DNA from 2 places in the Planococcus plakortidis genome. Region 1 is predicted to be linked to the other one. Evidence: a T-box and tRNA genes for the amino acid it is inferred to sense, from the RefSeq annotation. Region 1 holds a T-box; the other holds one or more tRNA genes.
What was found. A T-box is a leader RNA that pairs with one kind of tRNA and senses whether it is charged. The one in region 1 lies ahead of leuS (leucine--tRNA ligase), so its partner is inferred to be a tRNA-Leu.
Positions count from the first base shown of each region.

Region 2: it encodes a tRNA-Leu, which carries the amino acid that the T-box ahead of leuS (leucine--tRNA ligase) is inferred to sense. The anticodon was not compared.

Region 1 covers NZ_CP016539.2:1,262,100-1,269,227, reverse strand. Annotated here, with positions in the region: gene leuS (leucine--tRNA ligase) at 1-2,147, opposite strand, end outside; T-box leader at 2,234-2,428, opposite strand; gene BBI15_RS06485 (3-oxoacid CoA-transferase subunit B) at 2,473-3,126, opposite strand; gene BBI15_RS06480 (CoA transferase subunit A) at 3,145-3,831, opposite strand; gene mnmL (tRNA modification radical SAM protein MnmL/YtqA) at 4,001-4,957, shown strand; gene mnmM (tRNA 5-(aminomethyl)-2-thiouridylate-methyltransferase MnmM) at 4,954-5,523, shown strand; gene BBI15_RS06465 (zinc-binding alcohol dehydrogenase family protein) at 5,711-6,733, opposite strand; gene BBI15_RS06460 (pyruvate oxidase) at 6,796-7,128, opposite strand, start outside.
Region 2 covers NZ_CP016539.2:1,044,627-1,051,754, reverse strand. Annotated here, with positions in the region: gene BBI15_RS05350 (cation-transporting P-type ATPase) at 1-948, opposite strand, end outside; tRNA gene BBI15_RS05345 (tRNA-Leu) at 1,379-1,462, opposite strand; tRNA gene BBI15_RS05340 (tRNA-Leu) at 1,670-1,753, opposite strand; tRNA gene BBI15_RS05335 (tRNA-Cys) at 1,763-1,836, opposite strand; tRNA gene BBI15_RS05330 (tRNA-Gly) at 1,846-1,920, opposite strand; tRNA gene BBI15_RS05325 (tRNA-Gln) at 1,926-1,997, opposite strand; tRNA gene BBI15_RS05320 (tRNA-His) at 2,005-2,080, opposite strand; tRNA gene BBI15_RS05315 (tRNA-His) at 2,125-2,197, opposite strand; tRNA gene BBI15_RS05310 (tRNA-Trp) at 2,219-2,292, opposite strand; tRNA gene BBI15_RS05305 (tRNA-Tyr) at 2,299-2,381, opposite strand; tRNA gene BBI15_RS05300 (tRNA-Thr) at 2,385-2,460, opposite strand; tRNA gene BBI15_RS05295 (tRNA-Phe) at 2,475-2,550, opposite strand; tRNA gene BBI15_RS05290 (tRNA-Asp) at 2,566-2,641, opposite strand; tRNA gene BBI15_RS05285 (tRNA-Met) at 2,645-2,721, opposite strand; tRNA gene BBI15_RS05280 (tRNA-Val) at 2,768-2,843, opposite strand; tRNA gene BBI15_RS05275 (tRNA-Glu) at 2,849-2,923, opposite strand; tRNA gene BBI15_RS05270 (tRNA-Ser) at 2,945-3,034, opposite strand; tRNA gene BBI15_RS05265 (tRNA-Asn) at 3,040-3,114, opposite strand; rRNA gene rrf (5S ribosomal RNA) at 3,125-3,240, opposite strand; rRNA gene BBI15_RS05255 (23S ribosomal RNA) at 3,368-6,300, opposite strand; tRNA gene BBI15_RS05250 (tRNA-Ala) at 6,402-6,477, opposite strand; tRNA gene BBI15_RS05245 (tRNA-Ile) at 6,490-6,566, opposite strand; rRNA gene BBI15_RS05240 (16S ribosomal RNA) at 6,682-7,128, opposite strand, start outside.

The DNA.
Region 1 (7,128 bases):
CAAAGCTCTTCGGCCAAATGCGGCGCGATCGGCGACAGCATCTTCACGAAGCCTTCGATATATTCTTTCGGCAAATTGTCCGCCTTATAGGCTTCGTTGATGAACACCATCATTTGCGAAATCGCCGTATTGAAGCGCAGGCCGTCAAAGTCTTCGGTTACTTTCTTGACAGTCTGATGATACACTTTCTCCAGTTTGCCGTCGTTTTGTTCAACGACTTTGCTTGAGATCGTTCCGTCTTCAACCAGCAAGCGCCAGATGCGGTCGAGGAAGCGGCGTGATCCGTCGAGCCCGTTCGTTGACCAGGCGATCGACGCTTCAAGCGGCCCCATGAACATTTCGTACATGCGCAGCGTGTCCGCGCCGTGGCTTTCGATGATCTGGTCCGGATTGACGACATTGCCTTTGGATTTCGACATTTTTTCGTTGCCTTCCCCGAGGATCATCCCCTGGTTGAATAACTTCTGGAACGGCTCTTTCGTCGGTACGACGCCAAGGTCATACAACACTTTATGCCAGAAACGCGCATACAATAAGTGAAGGACGGCGTGTTCCGCACCACCGATATAGACATCAACCGGAAGCCAGCGTTTCAACAGTTCCGGATCCGCGATGGCTTCGTCGTTAACGGGATCGATAAAGCGCAAATAATACCAGCAGCTGCCGGCCCATTGCGGCATCGTGTTCGTTTCGCGGCGGCCTTTCATGCCGGTTTCGGGATGCGTGACATTGACCCATTCCTCGATATTGGCAAGCGGCGATTCGCCTGTCCCGCTCGGCTTGATGTCCGTTGTGACCGGAAGCTCGAGTGGCAAGTCCGCTTCGTCAACAGGCGACATCGTGCCGTCTTCCCAGTGGATGATTGGGATCGGCTCACCCCAATAACGTTGGCGGCTGAACAGCCAATCGCGCAAACGGTACGTGATTTTCTTCTCGCCGACGCCTTCAGTTTCGAGCCAGTCGATCGCTTTTCCAATCGCTTCCGTTTTGTTCAAACCGTCAAGGAAACCGGAATTGACGAGTTCGCCGTCGCCGGCGTACGCTTCTTCGTCGATATTGCCGCCAGAGACGACTTCAACGATCGGCAACCCGAATTGTTTCGCGAATTCGTAATCCCGTTCATCGTGTGCCGGCACGGCCATGATTGCGCCTGTCCCATAAGTCGCGAGGACATAATCGGCGATCCAGATCGGCATTTTCTCGCCGCTTGCCGGATTGATCGCATAAGCTCCAGTGAAGACACCCGTTTTATCTTTCGCGAGATCGGTACGTTCCAAATCGCTTTTCGTTTTCACTTTGTCGATATATTCGGCAACTGCTTCGCTTTGTTCAGATGTCGTGATTTCACCGACCAATTTATGTTCCGGGGCAAGCACCGCGTAAGTTGCGCCGAAAATCGTATCCGGGCGCGTCGTGAATGCGCGGAATGAAAGCCCAGTGCCATCGATTTTGAATTCAAGCTCCGCACCTTCGGATTTTCCGATCCAGTTGCGCTGCATGTCTTTCAAGCTTTCCGGCCAGTCAAGTTCTTCCAGGTCCTCAAGCAGGCGGTCTGCATATTCCGTAATCCGCAACACCCATTGGCGCATCGGGCGGCGTTCGACCGGATGGCCGCCGCGCTCGGAAACCCCGTCGACCACTTCTTCATTGGCGAGCACCGTGCCAAGTGCCGGGCACCAGTTGACCGCTACTTCATCGACATATGCCAAGCCTTTATTGTAAAGCTGGATGAAGATCCACTGCGTCCATTTATAATACTTCGGGTCGGTCGTGTTGATTTCACGGTCCCAATCATAGGAGAAGCCAAGTTCCTGGATTTGGCGCTTGAAGGTCTCGATGTTTTTCGCCGTGAACTCCGCTGGGTCGTTTCCGGTATCAAGCGCGTATTGCTCAGCCGGCAAACCGAACGCATCCCACCCCATCGGATGGAGCACGTCGTAACCTTGCATGCGTTTTTGGCGGCTCAAGATATCGGTCGCTGTGTAGCCTTCCGGATGCCCGACGTGAAGGCCGGCACCTGATGGATACGGGAACATATCGAGTGCATAGAATTTTTCCTTGCCCGGCGTGTTTTTCGTTTTGAAGGTTTTGTTTTCCTGCCAGTGCTTTTGCCATTTCTTTTCGATTTCCTTGTGGTTGAAAGACATTTCCTATTTTCCTCCTCTAAATACAAGCGGATGCCCGCATGTCCTGCATATTCTTTAGCAAAATAAAAAAATCCCGCCCCTTAAAACTAAGGGACGGGATTTTTCCCGCGGTACCACCCAAATTAGCGATTGCTCGCCCAACTTGATTCCTTAACGCGGAAAACGGCGCAATCACTGCGCAGACTCCAAGGCGAGTTCAACCATCCTGCATGCCGGCTCGCACCACCCGCCGGCTCTCTTTGATGCAAAAATGCTCTACTACTCCTCTTCACGGCCATTTGCTATTGATTCCATTTTAGCTGAGCGCCTGTCTTTATGCAATAGCTCAGTGTACTTTCACGCTGTCTGTATTCAACTCGGCATCGGTTGCAGCGACGACCTCGTCTACTGTATGGCCTTCGAATACTTCTTTCAGCACAAGGCCGGAATCCGTCACTTCGATGACCGCCCGTTCCGTGATGATCAAATTGACTACCGCTTTACCGGTCAACGGCAGATCACATGCTTTCTTGATTTTCGCTGAACCATCCTTCGAGACATGGTCCATGATGACGATGACTTTTTTCGCGCCGTGCACGAGGTCCATCGCGCCGCCCATGCCTTTGATCATTTTCCCTGGAATCATCCAGTTAGCCAAGTCTCCGTTTTCTGCAACTTCCATGCCGCCAAGGATCGCGACATCGATATGCCCGCCGCGAATCATCGCGAATGACTCTGCGCTCGTGAAGAATGCGGAGCCCGGGATCGTAGTGACGGTTTCTTTCCCGGCGTTGATCAAATCGGGATCGACTTGGTCTTCAGTCGGATACGGTCCGATTCCGAGGAGCCCGTTTTCAGACTGCAAGACCACTTGTTTATTATCGGAAATGAAGTTTGCAACCAAGGTCGGCATGCCGATGCCAAGGTTGACGTAATCTCCATCGTTGATTTCCTTTTCCGCACGTTTTGCGATTCGTTCTCTGATAGCCTGTTTGTCCACTGTTGTCCCCATCCTTTCTTAACGCGTCGTCAAACGCTCGATTCGTTTTTCCTGGTCTGCCTGCAACAGTCCTTGCACGTAGATGCTTGGCGTTTGCACATGGTTCGGGTCGATATCCCCGATTTCCACCAAATGCTCAACTTCCGCAATCGTCACTTTACCGGCAGCTGCCGCTAGCGGATTGAAGTTCTGTGCAGTCTTGTTGTAGACAAGATTGCCCATTTTATCGGCTGTATGTGCACGCACCAGCGAAAAATCAGCTGTCAATGCCATTTCGAGCACATGCTCTTTGCCGCCGAATTCACGGATTTCCTTACCCTCTGCCACAGTGGTACCGACGCCTGCCGGTGTGAAGAATGCCGGAATGCCGGCCCCGCCTGCGCGCATCTTTTCAGCGAGCGTTCCTTGCGGTGTCAATTCGACTTCGATTTCTCCGGACAGTACTTGACGTTCGAATTCCTTGTTTTCCCCGACATATGAGCCGATCATTTTTTTGATTTGCTTGTTTTTCAGCAATAACCCGAGGCCCCATTCATCGACGCCGCAGTTATTGGAAATGACGGTAAGGTCTTTTACCCCTTTATCGACGAGCGCCAGGATCAGCTGTTCCGGAATCCCGACCAGCCCGAATCCCCCAACCATGATGGTGGCGCCGTCTTGTATCGGTTCGACTGCCTCTTTGGCAGAATTGTAAATCGGTTTCATCGCGCGTTTCCCCCTCTGCAACATTAACTGAATTTTATTTCAATAAAACGCTTCCATTACCAATTTAACCAAAAGTCCGTAGTAAACGCAACAAGGACAATGTTGACATGATTATAGGCGCCTTTCCCGATGGCGGCAGCGTGGTATAATGTCAGCTGAGGAGGGTTTTATGATGGACAACGAATTTCCTTTCCCGAGTGACGGGAAGCGCTATTATACATGGAACCGCCATCTACGCGGTCAGTTCGGCGAAAAGATCATGAAAATCTCGCTCGATGCCGGATTCGATTGCCCGAACCGCGATGGCACGGTCGCTTTTGGCGGCTGCACATTTTGTTCCGTCGCCGGATCTGGTGATTTCGCCGGAGACCGGGTGGACCCGATCCCCGTCCAGTTCGAGCAAGTGAAGGCGAAAATGCACCGCAAATGGAAAGACGCTAAATACATTGCTTATTTCCAAGCGTATACGAATACCCATGCGCCGATCGAGGTCATCAAGAGACAATTCGAAGCGGCACTCGCACAGGACAATGTCGTCGGCATCAGCATCGGCACACGGCCTGACTGCCTGCCGGATGAAGTCGTCGAATACTTGGCCGAACTTAACGAACGCACGTATTTATGGGTAGAACTCGGGCTGCAGACTGTCCATGAGCGCACTGCGCAGCTCATCAACCGGGCGCATGACTTTGACACATACAAAGAAGGTGTCGACAAACTCCGCGCACATGGCATCAATATTTGCAGCCACATCATTAACGGCTTGCCGCTTGAAGACCGGGACATGATGATGGAAACCGCACAGGCAGTCGCAAAGCTCGATGTACAAGGCATCAAGATCCATCTGCTGCACTTGCTCCAAGGCACGCCGATGGTCAAGCAATATGAAAAAGGCATGCTTGAATTCCTGGAAAAGGACGCCTATATCCAACTCGTCGCCGACCAGCTTGAAATCATCCCGCCTGGCATGGTCGTCCAGCGCATCACCGGCGATGGCCCGATCGATTTGATGATCGGCCCGATGTGGAGCACGAATAAATGGGAAGTGCTGAATGGCATCGATAAAGAACTCGAAACCCGAGGCAGCTGGCAAGGCAAGCATTATGCAGGGAGCGTGATTATATGACTTTGCAGCGCGTCTTGCCGTTCACTAAATCTTTGCTTGAACAAGTTGTCCAAAAAGGCGATACAGCGGTAGATGCCACTGCCGGAAATGGGCATGATACCCATTTCCTGGCTGGGCTTACCGGTGACTCCGGAAAAGTCTACGCATTCGATATCCAGCAACAAGCGATCGAAGCGACGAGACAGCGCACAGAAGCGTTTCGTCATGTCGAATTGATTTGCGACAGCCACGCGAAAATCGATCAATACGTTACGGAATCGATCGCGGCTGCCGTTTTCAACCTCGGTTATTTGCCAAAAGGCGACCACGCGATCATCACTAAAGCAAATAGCACCTTGCAGGCGATTGAACAATGCCTGGAGCGCTTGAAAGATGGCGGCTTGGTGTTGGTGGTCATTTATTCAGGACACGACGGCGGCAGTGAAGAGCGCGACGCTGTGATGGATTACGTCAAGCAACTGCCGCAAACCCGCTACGATGTCATGAAATATGAATTCATCAATCAACGGCATTCCCCCCCGTTTTTAGTCGCAATCGAGAAAAAACAGCAGCGCCGAAAGAAATAATCGTTAAATTGAAAGAGTGTTGAAGAAGTCTATAATCTTCTATAAATGAAAAGAGTATGACACTATTCCACAATTAAAAATCAACGAATTATCTCAGTATTTGGAGAAGCGTTCGTTCGACTCCCTCGAGAAACCTTGATACGACAAGCTGAAAAGAGCAGCGTGCATTTGCGCGCTGCTCTTTTGTCTATTTCTCAACAGGACCCTCGAGAACGATTTTCCCGATGGTTTTGCCTGACATCAATTTTCCGTATGCTTCTTTCAAGTTTGCCGGATTGACCGGTGCCATCGTTTCATTGAGCGTCGACTGGACCTTGCCGCTGTCTGCCCATTCCGACAATTCATTTAATAAATGATGTTGCTCGATCATATCTTCCGTTCGGTACATGGAGCGCGTGTACATCAATTCGTAGACAAAGGTGACGCTTTTGCCAAACAAGGATGGTTCCAACGGTTCGAACGCCGGCAAAATCGAACAGATTTTTCCTTGAGGCCGGATTGCTTCAGCCATGCCTTCCATATGGTCATCGACATTCGTCAGGCAGAAGATATAGTCTACCCCGTCGATATCCAATTCCTTCAGTTGGGGCAACAATTCCCGGTGGTGGTTGATCGTGTGATGAACACCGTGATTTTTCGCCCATTCAACCGTTTCCGGCCTAGACGCCGTCCCGATCACAGTGAGCCCGGCCAAGTTGGCGATTTGCGTGGCGATCGAACCGACACCGCCTGCAGCGCCGATGATCAAGATATTTTTGCCTTTATTGTCCTGTGGGTTTTTCGAAATGCCCAAACGCACAAACAAGGCTTCCATTGCTGTCAATCCCGTCAATGGCAATGCGGCCGCTTGGGCAAAATCCAATTTTTTCGGCTTATGGCCCACGATGCGCTCATCGACCAAATGAAATTGGCTATGGCCGCCTGCCCGGACATTGGTTCCGGCATAAAACACTTCATCGCCTTCTTTGAACAATGAACAATCACTTCCGGTCGATACCACAACACCCGCGACATCCCTTCCGACAATCGTTAAGGAATCATCGTCCGGTTTTTTCGAATCACGCGTTTTGTAATCGGTCGGGTTCACCGATACCGCTTTCACTTCAACGAGCAAATCGTGCCCTTCCGGTTCAGGCCTATCCAATTCCACCGCTTCGAATTCAGGTGGCTGCTCGATATTTCCCGGTTTATAGAATCCTAATGCTGTCATTTTTGAAGTCAAATCATTTCGCCTTCCTTTCATTCATGTCGGATGTGCCGTAGCCAACCGTTCTACAATACAGCCGAGATGTCTTCCACGTATGCATCGATGACGACAGGCTGATTGCTTGCTTTCGCTTTCGATAAAGCCTCCTGCAAGTCGGTGCGTGTTTTCACCGTGTAGCCTTCCCCGCCGCAAGCGATGGCGAACGCAGCAAAATCGATATTGGCCAGCTCGACATTTGTCGGCTTATTGCCCGCCATTTTCTGTTCATCTTCAATCAATTGAAGCTTCTGGTTATTGAATATCACAATGATCATCGGCAACTTGTATTTCACCGCGGTGACAAAATCCTGCATGCCCATGGAAAATCCGCCGTCCCCGACAATTGCGATAGCCTGTCT
Region 2 (7,128 bases), 220 kb from region 1:
TGATGGCAAATTCCGGACTATGGCGTTTTTGCCTGCCATGGTCTGGACCCCTAGCGCTAAAATAATCGATAGGACCGCCGGCAAACCTTCTGGAATCGCAGCCACAGTCAATCCGATAATTGCTAGCAATAATTCAGCTGTAGCATAGTCATGGAACGAGTAACCGATAAAGAACATACCGATCGCGCATAGCACAATAATCATCGAAATACGTTTCCCGAATTGAGCCGTCTGTTTCAACAAAGGAGTCTGTAATTTCTCAACAGACTCCATCGCACTGCTGATTTTCCCAAGTTCAGTAGATCCTCCTGTAGCTGTAACAATACCAATACCTGAACCTGACGCGATAGATGTTCCCGCAAACACCATATTAGTGCGATCACCGAGTACTGTGTCTGCTGGAAGCTTATCTGTCTGTTTTTCGACAGCTTCCGACTCGCCCGTCAAAGACGATTCTTCCACCAGCAAATTCGCCTCCTCTGCAAGACGCATATCTGCCGGCACTTTATCGCCAGCCCTCAAGTAAACAAGATCTCCTGGCACAAGTTCAGTCGCCAGGATTTCAATCCGTTTGCCAGATCGCAGAACTGCTGCCTTAATTGACAACATATCACGGATACTATCCAACGCTTTTTCCGCCTTATTCTGTTGAATATAACCGATTGCTGCATTGATGACCACAACAGCCAGAATGACTATCGTATCAATATAATGTCCGAGAACGACTGTAATAATTGCTGCTGCCAGCAGAACATAAATCAAAACATCGTGGAAATGCTTAAGGAATTTTATAATGGCAGGCTCACGTTTTCCTTCAGGCAATTCATTATGCCCCCATACTTCAAGCCTATGGATTGCTTCGTCCTGTCTCAAACCTTCTCCTAAACGTACGGCTTGTTTATCAAGAATATCCATAATCTCTTCATCAAACCAGCGTTCTTCAGTCATACTCTCACCCCTGCAAGATCATGATTTTGATTATTATAACACGCACCGTATAGACTTCCTTTCTTTTCGTCAAACAAGTGCCAAAAAATAGAAAAAGACAACTTCCAATGAAAGCTGCCCCTTTCCCTTTCTCAAATTTCTAAGGAATAGACCCGTCCCTAGAGTCTACATCCCTTATCTAGCACATCTGTCCATTCCATCAGATTTACTTCTCCTCAAGATAAAGAAGAAAATATCACTTCACATCCATAATAAGTATTTTATATGCTTCCCTATTCATGAAATAAATATAATACACAAAAATAAATTTATTGAACGATCAATAGCAACTATTACGCATTTCGAAAACTACATACTTTAAGGCACAAAAAAAACCCTGACTAAGTCAGGGCTTTACAGTTTACATCACTTGGCAGAGTGATGAATATGATACCGGCGGTCGGGGTCGAACCGACACTCCCGTGAAGGAACGGGATTTTGAGTCCCGCGCGTCTGCCAATTCCGCCACGCCGGCAAAGTAAGATCCAGCAGCATCTAGTACTGCTTTAGGAACATTAATTATTATATTAATAAATCGATTACTTTGCAAGGGGTTTTTTGTTTTTTTTAAAAAAACTTTCACCAACTCAATTCTAATAATTTTATTAAATTATCCAAAGAAAAAAAACCTGACATAAGAGTCAGGGTTTTTCTTCATCACTTGGCAGAGTGATGAGCATGATACCGGCGGTCGGGGTCGAACCGACACTCCCGTGAAGGAACGGGATTTTGAGTCCCGCGCGTCTGCCAATTCCGCCACGCCGGCAAAATATTTTGGAGGCGGCAACCGGACTCGAACCGGTGGTAAGGGTGTTGCAGACCCATGCCTTACCGCTTGGCTATGCCGCCTAGATATAATGGAGCGGAAGACGGGGGTCGAACCCGCGACCTCCACCTTGGCAAGGTGGCGTTCTACCACTGAACTACTTCCGCAAAAGCTGGGGTACCTGGATTCGAACCAGGGCATGACGGGATCAAAACCCGTTGCCTTACCGCTTGGCTATACCCCAATAATACTGGGGCGGACGAGGGGAATTGAACCCCCGAATGCCGGAATCACAATCCGGTGCGTTAACCACTTCGCCACGACCGCCACGTTATTAGTACATTGAATTTGAAATTTGATGAAAAGCAAGGGGCGGACGAGGGGAATTGAACCCCCGAATGCCGGAATCACAATCCGGTGCGTTAACCACTTCGCCACGACCGCCATCTTAATATTCAAGTAAATTGGCAGGGGCAGTAGGAATCGAACCCACACCGGAGGTTTTGGAGACCTCTGTTCTACCTTTAAACTATGCCCCTAAAAACTGGTGGTGGGGGCAGATTCGAACTGCCGAACCCGAAGGAGCGGATTTACAGTCCGCCGCGTTTAGCCACTTCGCTACCCCACCGAATGGTGCCGGAGAAAGGACTTGAACCCTCAACCTACTGATTACAAGTCAGTTGCTCTACCAGTTGAGCTACTCCGGCATGGAGAAAAAATATGGTGGGTCAGGACGGAATCGAACCGCCGACACTTAGAGCTTCAATCTAATGCTCTACCAACTGAGCTACTGACCCATATTATTTAAAAAATGGCGGTCCCGACCGGGATCGAACCGGCGATCTCCTGCGTGACAGGCAGGCATGTTAACCGCTACACCACGGGACCATTTGGTTGCGGGGGCAGGATTTGAACCTGCGACCTTTGGGTTATGAGCCCAACGAGCTACCGAACTGCTCCACCCCGCGATAATCTTAAAGTTTCCTTCTATATTGATTATATGTATAAAAGAAATGGTGGAGGATGACGGGATCGAACCGCCGACCCTCTGCTTGTAAGGCAGATGCTCTCCCAGCTGAGCTAATCCTCCATGAATGGTGACCCCTACGGGATTCGAACCCGTGTTACCGCCGTGAAAGGGCGGTGTCTTAACCGCTTGACCAAGGGGCCATAATTTTGAGCTTGAGATACTGGCGGAGAGCAAGGGATTCGAACCCTTGAGACGGTTGCCCGCCTACATGATTTCCAATCATGCTCCTTCGGCCACTCGGACAGCTCTCCATAATTGGCTCCGAAGGTAGGATTCGAACCTACGACCATCGCATTAACAGTGCGGTGCTCTACCACTGAGCTACTTCGGAATAATAACTAGCCTAGCGACGTCCTACTCTCACAGGGGGAAACCCCCAACTACCATCGGCGCAAAAGAGCTTAACTTCCGTGTTCGGGATGGGGACGGGTGTGGCCTCTTTGCCATCATCACTAGACTGTATTAATTTGAAAGACAAGATTTATTATATCAATAATACCGATTTTTTCAAGTATTATTTTAAAAAATATTATCTTATTCTTTCAAAACTGGATAAATCGACATTGGAAACGCGTTTCAGTTTGTTGGTTAAGTCCTCGATCGATTAGTATTCGTCAGCTGCACGTGTCGCCACGCTTCCACCCCGAACCTATCTACCTCATCGTCTTTGAGGGATCTTACTTGCTTGCGCAATGGGAAATCTCATCTTGAGGGGGGCTTCGTGCTTAGATGCTTTCAGCACTTATCCCGGCCACACATAGCTACCCAGCGATGCTCTTGGCAGAACAACTGGTACACCAGCGGTGTGTCCATCCCGGTCCTCTCGTACTAAGGACAGCTCCTCTCAAATTTCCTGCGCCCGCGACGGATAGGGACCGAACTGTCTCACGACGTTCTGAACCCAGCTCGCGTACCGCTTTAATGGGCGAACAGCCCAACCCTTGGGACCGACTACAGCCCCAGGATGCGATGAGCCGACATCGAGGTGCCAAACCTCCCCGTCGATGTGGACTCTTGGGGGAGATAAGCCTGTTATCCCCGGGGTAGCTTTTATCCGTTGAGCGATGGCCCTTCCATGCGGAACCACCGGATCACTAAGTCCGTCTTTCGACCCTGCTCGACCTGTCCGTCTCGCAGTCAAGCTCCCTTGTGCCTTTACACTCTGCGAATGATTTCCAACCATTCTGAGGGAACCTTTGAGCGCCTCCGTTACTCTTTAGGAGGCGACCGCCCCAGTCAAACTGCCCGCCTGACACTGTCTCCCAAGCCGCTTAGGCTTGTGGGTTAGAAGTTCAATACAACCAGGGTAGTATCCCACCGACGCCTCCCCCGAAGCTGGCGCTCCGGGTTCTCTGGCTCCTACCTATCCTGTACAAGTTGCACCAAAATTCAATATCAGGCTACAGTAAAGCTCCACGGGGTCTTTCCGTCCTGTCGCGGGTAACCTGCATCTTCACAGGTACTATAATTTCACCGAGTCTCTCGTTGAGACAGTGCCCAGATCGTTACGCCTTTCGTGCGGGTCGGAACTTACCCGACAAGGAATTTCGCTACCTTAGGACCGTTATAGTTACGGCCGCCGTTTACTGGGGCTTCGGTTCGCACCTTCGCTTGCGCTAAGCACTCCCCTTAACCTTCCAGCACCGGGCAGGCGTCAGCCCCTATACGTCACCTTACGGTTTTGCAGAGACCTGTGTTTTTGCTAAACAGTCGCCTGGGCCTATTCACTGCGGCTCTCTCGGGCTATTCACCCTACCAGAGCACCCCTTCTCCCGAAGTTACGGGGTCATTTTGCCGAGTTCCTTAACGAGAGTTCACTCGCTCACCTTAGAATTCTCTTCTCGCCTACCTGTGTCGGTTTGCGGTACGGGCACCTCCCGCCTCGCTAGAGGCTTTTCTTGGCAGTGTGAAATCAGGGACTCTGAGGTTAAACCTCTTGCCATCACTGCTTGATGTATACAGAAACGGGATTTGCCTCGTTTCTCATCTCACAACTTGGACGTGCACAACCAACGGCACGCTCACCCTATCCTTCTGCGTCCCCCCATTACTCAAACGGCGGGGAGGTGGTACAGGAATATCAACCTGTTGTCCATCGTCTACGCCTATCGGCCTCGACTTAGGTCCCGACTAACCCTGAGCGGACGAGCCTTCCTCAGGAAACCTTAGGCATTCGGTGGACGGGATTCTCACCCGTCTTTCGTTACTCATACCGGCATTCTCACTTCTAAGCGCTCCACCAGTCCTTCCGGTCTGACTTCACCGCCCTTAGAACGCTCTCCTACCACGGACATCTCAGATGTCCATCCACAGCTTCGGTAATCCGTTTAGCCCCGGTACATTTTCGGCGCAGTGTCACTCGACCAGTGAGCTATTACGCACTCTTTAAATGATGGCTGCTTCTAAGCCAACATCCTGGTTGTCTAAGCAACGCCACATCCTTTTCCACTTAACGGATATTTGGGGACCTTAGCTGGTGGTCTGGGCTGTTTCCCTCTTGACTACGGATCTTATCACTCGCAGTCTGACTCCCAAGCATAAATCACTGGCATTCGGAGTTTGTCTGAATTCGGTAACCCGGGATGGGCCCCTAGTCCAAACAGTGCTCTACCTCCAGGATTCTCTATCTTGAGGCTAGCCCTAAAGCTATTTCGGAGAGAACCAGCTATCTCCAGGTTCGATTGGAATTTCTCCGCTACCCACACCTCATCCCCGCACTTTTCAACGTGCGTGGGTTCGGGCCTCCAGTAAGTGTTACCTTACCTTCACCCTGGACATGGGTAGATCACCTGGTTTCGGGTCTACAACTGCATACTCATTCGCCCTGTTCAGACTCGCTTTCGCTGCGGCTCCGGCTTCTCACCTTAACCTTGCATGCAATCGTAACTCGCCGGTTCATTCTACAAAAGGCACGCTATCACCCATTAACGGGCTCTAACTACTTGTAGGCACACGGTTTCAGGATCTCTTTCACTCCCCTTCCGGGGTGCTTTTCACCTTTCCCTCACGGTACTGGTTCACTATCGGTCACTAGGGAGTATTTAGCCTTGGGAGATGGTCCTCCCGGATTCCGACGGAATTTCACGTGTTCCGCCGTACTCAGGATCCACTCTGGAGGGAATGCACTTTCAGCTACGGGGCTCTTACCCTGTCTCGCGGACCGTTCCAGGTCGCTTCGCCTAATCCATTCCTTTGTAACTCCGTATAGAGTGTCCTACAACCCCAGAAGGCAAGCCTTCTGGTTTGGGCTGTTCCCGTTTCGCTCGCCGCTACTTGGGGAATCGCATTTGCTTTCTCTTCCTTCAGGTACTTAGATGTTTCAGTTCCCTGAGTCTGCCTTCTCATGTGCTATGAATTCACACATGGATACTGCTCCATTACGAACAGTGGGTTTCCCCATTCGGAAATCCCCGGATCACAGCTCACTTACAGCTCCCCGAGGCATATCGGTGTTAGTGCCGTCCTTCTTCGGCTCCTAGTGCCAAGGCATCCACCGTGCGCCCTTATTAACTTAACCACTGATGGTCAAACAATAAGTTGATCGCTTGAGGCGATCACGCTACTTGATGCTTGTTTCTTAATCAATGTCGATCTATCCAGTTTTCAAAGAACAAGTATTGGTGGAGCCTAGCGGGATCGAACCGCTGACCTCCTGCGTGCAAGGCAGGCGCTCTCCCAGCTGAGCTAAGGCCCCTAAGAGGAAATATGGTGGGCCTAAGTGGACTCGAACCACCGACCTCACGCTTATCAGGCGTGCGCTCTAACCAGCTGAGCTATAGGCCCTCTTGAGAATATATATTATAGAAGAAACACAAATCATTGCCGATGATTCCTGAACCTTCAAAACTGAACGCAAAACGTCAACCCGAACGAAGTTCGGTTCCGATAAAATCCTTAGAAAGGAGGTGATCCAGCCGCACCTTCCGATACGGCTACCTTGTTACGACTTCACCCCAATCATCTGTCCCACCTTCGGCGGCTGGCTCCCATAAGGGTTACCCCACCGACTTCGGGTGTTACAAACTCTCGTGGTGTGACGGGCGGTGTGTACAAGGCCCGGGAACGTATTCACCGCGGCATGCTGATCCGCGATTACTAGCGATTCCGGCTTCATGCAGGCGAGTTGCAGCCTGCAATCCGAACTGAGAACGGTTTTCTGGGATTGGCTCCCCCTCGCGGGTTCGCAGCCCTTTGTACCGTCCATTGTAGCACGTGTGTAGCCCAGGTCATAAGGGGCATGATGATTTGACGTCATCCCCACCTTCCTCCGGTTTGTCACCGGCAGTCACCTTAGAGTGCCCAACTGAATGCTGGCAACTAAGATCAAGGGTTGCGCTCGTTGCGG